DNA from 2 places in the Streptomyces sp. NPDC005181 genome. Region 2 is predicted to be linked to the other one. Evidence: riboswitches for the same ligand, from Rfam matches in the RefSeq annotation. Region 2 holds a riboswitch; the other holds the start of a gene.

Region 1 (3,069 bases), on a different contig from region 2:
CTTGACGCCACGGGCCGACGGGTCGCGCACCGGCCGCCGGGCTCCTGCAAGGGGTGTACCGGCCGACTAGTGGCCCTCTCGCTGGTAGAACGGCCGGATCCTGGCCCGCATCCAGTCGGCGACCGGATCCTGTGCCACGTCGAGCAGGACCAGGTTGACCGGCCAGGGCACCTCGACCCGGCCGAGTGCGCGCCCCAGGGCGTCCATCGGGGCGTTGCGTCCGGCGCCGTCCCAGGTCGAGAACTCGACACCTATGAAGAGGACGGGGTCGCCGCCCTCGATGCTGGCCAGCGTGCGGCGGGCGCTGCGCACGACACCGCTCTCCTCGAATTCGCCGGCCGCGGCGGCGAGGAAGTCGACTGGCTCCTCCTGCCAGTCCGGCTCGTACAACCGGACACGTCCACCGGTGGCCGGCCCGTCCAGCGAGGTGCGGCCGGCGCGGCAGAGCTCGGCGACGGCGGGCGGCGGCAACGGCATGCCGACGGCGCCGCCCGGGTTCACCGCGATGCCGAGCTGCGGGGGCAGTCCGCGGGCGAATTCGCGGGCAGGCGCCACGGTGAAGGACATATGGGTGCCGACGCAGCTCAGGAACTGCTGTTCGGAGCTGAAGACGGGGACGTACGCCGCGCCCTCGATCTCCACCGTCGGCAGGTCGAGCGACGGGGCATCGGGACCGCCGCCGTTGGGGAGCGGCACCCAGAGGTGGCTGCGGCCGAGCACTTCGACGAGCCGGCCGCCCGCTTCCGGGCTGCCGAGCGAGGCCCCGAGTACCTCTTCGAGCTCATTGGCCGGCCATCCGCCCTGCGGATGGGTCTGGACCGGTGCCGGAATGTCCACTGCTTCCCCTTCTCACCCCATGGCTTGCCGCAGAACAGTAACTCCGGCGCGCCCCTCCGCGCCGACGGGCGGCCGTGCTGGAGGCTGCCCGGCCGTGGTCCGCCGGACAGCCCTCAGCGGCGGTGGTCGGTGAACGTGATCCGGGCCAGCATCCCGGCCGCCTCCCGGTCCAGCAGCACCGCCGAGCAGCAGCCGGGCGGCAGGGCGCCGGCCTCGGTGTCCCGCAGCAGCCTGCCGACGGCCCTGCGGTGCCGGGCGAAGGCGTAACCGGAGACTCCGCGTCCGCGCTCGCGCTGACCCTCCCTCGCCACCTGCGGGGTGACGTCCAGCAGCACGAGGTGCAGGACACGGCCGCGGCGTCGCGCGTCCCGGGCCAGCCAGCCCCGTACCCACGCCTGGGTGCCGCAGTCGTGGACCACGACCGAGTCACCGGAGCGCAGCGCCCGCCAGAGCCCCCAGTAGTGGGCGACGCGGACCAGCGGGCGGTAGAGGGCGTACGGGAGTAAGCGGGGCACTCGCTGCGCCCAGCGGTCCCGGGTGTCCTGGGAGTCGATGGCCCGTACGGTCACCGCTCGCCGGATGAGCGTCGATTTGCCGCTGCCGGGCAGCCCGGAGACCACCACCACATCGCCCGCGGCGAAGTGCAGGCCGCCCGGGCTGCGCCCGGCGCGCTCGCGCAGATCGCGCACGACGGGTGCGTGCGTGCCGAAGCTTTCCCGGACAGGTGTGTCCGGCTGCGCGGGCATCGCGCCGTGCGCGACCCCCGCGGTCGTCGCGTACCGCTGCAACGTCATCGCCCTCCCCCTGTCGGTCGCTCACGCCTGCCCACGAAGTGTAAAGAAAAGGCAATGCGAGACAACCGTCCCACCCTTCGTTTCCCTCACGGGGTACCGACGCCCCACTCTTCCGTAATGCGTGCGATGATGACCCCGCCAACTGCATAAAGGCCGCTTGAATCCGCGCGGGAGAGTTCCGGCCACTGCCTGTGCCGGGCGCCGAAGGAGCAAGATCCTCCCTTGAATCTCTCAGGCCCCGTACCGCGTGGATGAGGCAGATCTGAAAAGCGAGTCGCCCCGGCGGCTCCACCCAAGGTGCAAGCCGAACCCGTCAGGGTCTCTCGGCGAACCTCTCAGGTTCCGATGACAGATGGGGAGGGATCGTCCTCGTCGTCATGCCCTGGGAGCCACACCTATGAGCAACGCCCCCCGTCTCACCGCCCTCGACGCCCTGCACCGCTCGCTGGGCGCGACCATGACCGACTTCGCGGGCTGGGACATGCCGCTGCGGTATGCCAGTGAGCGCGACGAGCACAATGCGGTGCGTACGAAGGCCGGCCTCTTCGACCTTTCGCACATGGGCGAGATCACCGTCACCGGCCCGCAGGCAGCGGCGTTCCTGAACTTCGCGCTGGTCGGCAACATCGGCACCGTCGCCGTCGGCCGCGCCCGCTACACGATGATCTGCGCCGAGGACGGCGGAATCCTGGACGACCTGATCGTCTACCGCCTCGGCGAGACCGAGTACATGGTCGTGGCCAACGCCGGGAACGCCCAGATCGTGCTGGACGCGCTGACCGCCCGCGCCGACGGGTTCGACGCCGCAGTGCGCGACGACCGCGACGCCTACGCGCTGATCGCCGTCCAGGGCCCCGAGTCCCCCGCCATTCTGGCCTCGGTCACCGACGCCGACCTGGACGGTCTGAAGTACTACGCGGGCCTGCCCGGAACCGTCGCCGGTGTGCCCGCACTGATCGCCCGTACCGGCTACACCGGCGAGGACGGCTTCGAGCTGTTCGTCGCCCCCGAGCACGCCGAGCAGCTCTGGCAGGCCCTCACCGCAGCGGGCGCCCCGCACGGCCTGATCCCGTGCGGCCTGTCCTGCCGTGACACGCTGCGCCTGGAGGCGGGCATGCCGCTGTACGGGCACGAGCTGACCACCGAGCTGACGCCGTTCGACGCCGGCCTGGGCCGGGTCGTGAAGTTCGAGAAGGAGGGCGACTTCGTCGGCCGCAAGGCGCTGGAGGCCGCCGCCGAGCGCGCCGAGACCGCCCCGCCGCGCAAACTGGTCGGCCTGGTCGCCGAGGGCCGCCGGGTGCCGCGCGCCGGTTTCTCCGTCGTCACCGAGGGGCAGATCATCGGCCAGGTCACCTCCGGCGCCCCGTCCCCGACCCTCGGCAAGCCGATCGCCATCGCGTATGTGGACGCCGCGCACGCCGCGCCCGGGACCGCGGGT
Region 2 (3,069 bases):
AGACATCGCCACCGAACCGGCCCGGCTTGGCGAGGCCGACGAGCGCGTTCAGGTTGGCGCCGTCGACGTAGACCTGACCGCCCGCGTCGTGCACCTCGGCGCAGATGTCGGCGACATGCTCCTCGAAGACACCGTGCGTCGACGGGTACGTGATCATGAGCACGGCCAGCTCGTCGCGGTACTGCTCGATCTTGGCGCGGAGGTCCTCGACGTCGACCTCGCCGTCGTCGGCGGTCTTCACCACGACGACCTTCATGCCCGCCATCACGGCGCTCGCGGCGTTGGTGCCGTGTGCGGAGGACGGGATGAGGCAGACGGTGCGCTGGTCGTCGCCGTTGGCCCGGTGGTACGCGCGCACGGCCAGCAGACCCGCGAACTCGCCCTGCGAGCCCGCGTTCGGCTGAAGGGAGACCGCGTCGTACCCGGTGACCTCTGCGAGACGCTCCTCCAGCTCACGGATGAGCGTGAGGAAGCCCTCGGCCTGCTCGGCCGGCGCGAACGGGTGGAGCGAACCGAACTCGGGCCAGGTGATCGACTCCATCTCGGTGGTCGCGTTCAGCTTCATGGTGCAGGAGCCGAGCGGAATCATGCCCCGGTCCAGCGCGTAGTCACGGTCGGCGAGCCTGCGCAGGTAGCGGAGCATCGCGGTCTCGGAGCGGTGCTGGTGGAAGACCGGGTGGGTGAGGAAGTCATCGGTGCGCAGCACGGACTCGGGCAGCGCATCGGCGGCCGCGGCATCCAGCGCCTCGATGTCGCCGTCGGTGCCGAAGGCCGCCCAGACGGCGGCGATCTGGGTGCGGGTGGTGGTCTCGTCGCAGGCGAGGGAGACCAGGTCGGCGTCGACGAGCCGCAGGTTGACGCCGCGCTCACGGGCATCGGCGACGACCTCGGCGGCCCTGCCCGGGACCCGCACGGTGAGCGTGTCGAAGTAGGCGTCGGTCTCGACGTCGATGGAGGCGGCCCGCAGGCCCTCGGCCAGGATCGTGGCGTAGCGGTGCGTGCGCCGCGCGATCGTCCGCAGTCCGTCGGGGCCGTGGTAGACGGCGTACATGCCGGCCATGACGGCGAGCAGCACCTGAGCGGTACAGATGTTGCTGGTGGCCTTCTCGCGGCGGATGTGCTGCTCGCGGGTCTGCAGGGCCAGGCGGTACGCCTTGTTGCCGTCCGCGTCGACGGAGACGCCGACGAGGCGGCCGGGCAGGCTGCGGGCGAACTTGTCGCGCACGGCCATGAAGCCCGCGTGCGGTCCGCCGAAGCCCATCGGCACGCCGAAGCGCTGCGTGGTGCCGACGGCGATGTCCGCGCCGAGGTCGCCGGGCGAGGTGAGGAGAGTCAGGGCCAGCAGGTCGGCGGCGACGGTGACGACGGCGCCGAGCTCATGGGCCTGCTCGATGACAGGCTTGATGTCCCGGACGGCGCCGGAGGCGCCCGGGTACTGGAGCAGCACGCCGAAGACACCGCGCTCGGCGACGTCGGCGGGGATGCCCTCGCTGAGGTCGGCGACGACGACCTCGACACCGGTCGGCTCTGCGCGGGTCTCTATCACCGCGACGGTCTGCGGCAAGGTGTCGGCGTCGACCAGGAAGACGCCGTCCTTGACCTTGCCGACGCGCCGCGCGAGTGCCATGGCCTCGGCGGCCGCGGTGCCCTCGTCGAGCAGCGAGGCGCCTGAGGTGGGCAGCCCGGTCAGCTCGGCGACCATCGTCTGGAAGTTGAGGAGGGCCTCGAGTCGGCCCTGCGAGATCTCCGGCTGGTACGGCGTGTAGGCCGTGTACCAGGCGGGGTTCTCCATGACGTTGCGGAGGATCACCGGCGGGGTGAAGGTGCCGTAGTAGCCGAGGCCGATCATCGGCGCGACGACCTGGTTGCGGTCGGCGAGCGAGCGCAGCTCGGCCAGGACCTCGGCCTCGGTGCGGGCCGTCGGCAGTTGCAGCGCCTCCGCGCTCTTGATGACATCGGGCACCGCGGCCGCGGTCAGGTCGTCGAGCGAGCCGTAACCAACCTGGGCGAGCATCTTCGCCTGCGCCTCGGCATCGGGTCCGATGTGGCGCTGTTCGAAGGGGATGCCCTGCTCCAGTTGGGAGAGCGGAGTGCGACGGGGGGTCATGGTGGAGGCCTCCTGGTCTGTCACGACCTGCGAGGGGCACAGCGGCGCGGGTGCCCGGACGGCCTCCCCCTCTGTCATCTCAACCTGAGAGCTTCACCGGTCCGCCCTGCGGCGTACCGGCTTTCACCGTCGGTGAGGAAAGGATCCGTCCCGGCGTCTGCCGCCACGAAACCCGCCCTGCTTTCCAGAGTGACCTCGTCCGTGCGGTACGGGGGCCTGAGAGATTCCGGGGAGGATTTGCTCCTTCGGCGCCTGCCGGATGTGCTCCGGAGGACTCTCCCGCACGGGGTCAGCAGCCGTAGTCAGCCTACCAGCGGGGTACGTCTCAGAAATCTCGAGTGGCCGAAGCCCCGGATCTGCACTTTCGTAGTGCCTGTGGAGTAGCCGCGACCAATGGGAGGGACCGTGCAGACCGACATCGATCCGCGCAGCCTTATAGGCCGCAAGGCGTTCGACCGCAAGGGCACCAAGATCGGCACCATCGACGAGGTGTATCTCGACGACGCGACCGGTGTCCCCGAGTGGGCCGCCGTACGCACCGGACTGTTCAGCAGGGACGCCTTCGTCCCGCTGGAGCCCAGCGAATTCGTCGACGACTCGCTCCGGATCCCCTTCGACCGTGCGCTGATCAAGGACGCACCCGACTTCGGTGTGGGCCGCCATCTCTCGCCGGAACAGGAACTCCAGCTCTACCGGCACTACGGTCTGGACTCGCCACCCGAGGAGCCGGGGCCGGACCGGGACTTCGGCAGGCTGGCCGGCCAGGACGAGTAGTCCACGGGATCGCGCACCAGTGGCAGCGGATCCGCGGGCCGAAGCTCCGGATCGTCGATACGGAACGTGCGCACCCGGCCGGGCGGCGACTCGGGTTCCTCGAACCGCACCGTCACCCGCCCCACCCCGCTGCCCTGCACCCAGCCGTGCCCATAAACGCCATGGCGGACGTCGTGCCCGGCGGGCCA

Evidence for each region. A riboswitch is a leader RNA that binds a small molecule or an ion and turns the genes downstream of it on or off. The one in region 2 is predicted to bind glycine.
Region 1: it holds a riboswitch for glycine, as region 2 does, so the genes downstream of both, gcvT (glycine cleavage system aminomethyltransferase GcvT) here and gcvP (aminomethyl-transferring glycine dehydrogenase) in region 2, are expected to answer to the same signal.

The regions. Positions count from the first base shown of each region.
Region 1 is NZ_JBEXID010000025.1:56,805-59,873, forward strand. It holds gene ABZV38_RS18375 (enhanced serine sensitivity protein SseB) at 67-837, opposite strand; gene ABZV38_RS18380 (AAA family ATPase) at 951-1,631, opposite strand; glycine riboswitch at 1,790-1,887, shown strand; gene gcvT (glycine cleavage system aminomethyltransferase GcvT) at 2,029-3,069, shown strand, end outside.
Region 2 is NZ_JBEXID010000036.1:63,724-66,792, forward strand. It holds gene gcvP (aminomethyl-transferring glycine dehydrogenase) at 1-2,107, opposite strand, end outside; glycine riboswitch at 2,302-2,399, opposite strand; gene ABZV38_RS22895 (PRC-barrel domain-containing protein) at 2,501-2,881, shown strand; gene ABZV38_RS22900 (DNA polymerase IV) at 2,806-3,069, opposite strand, start outside.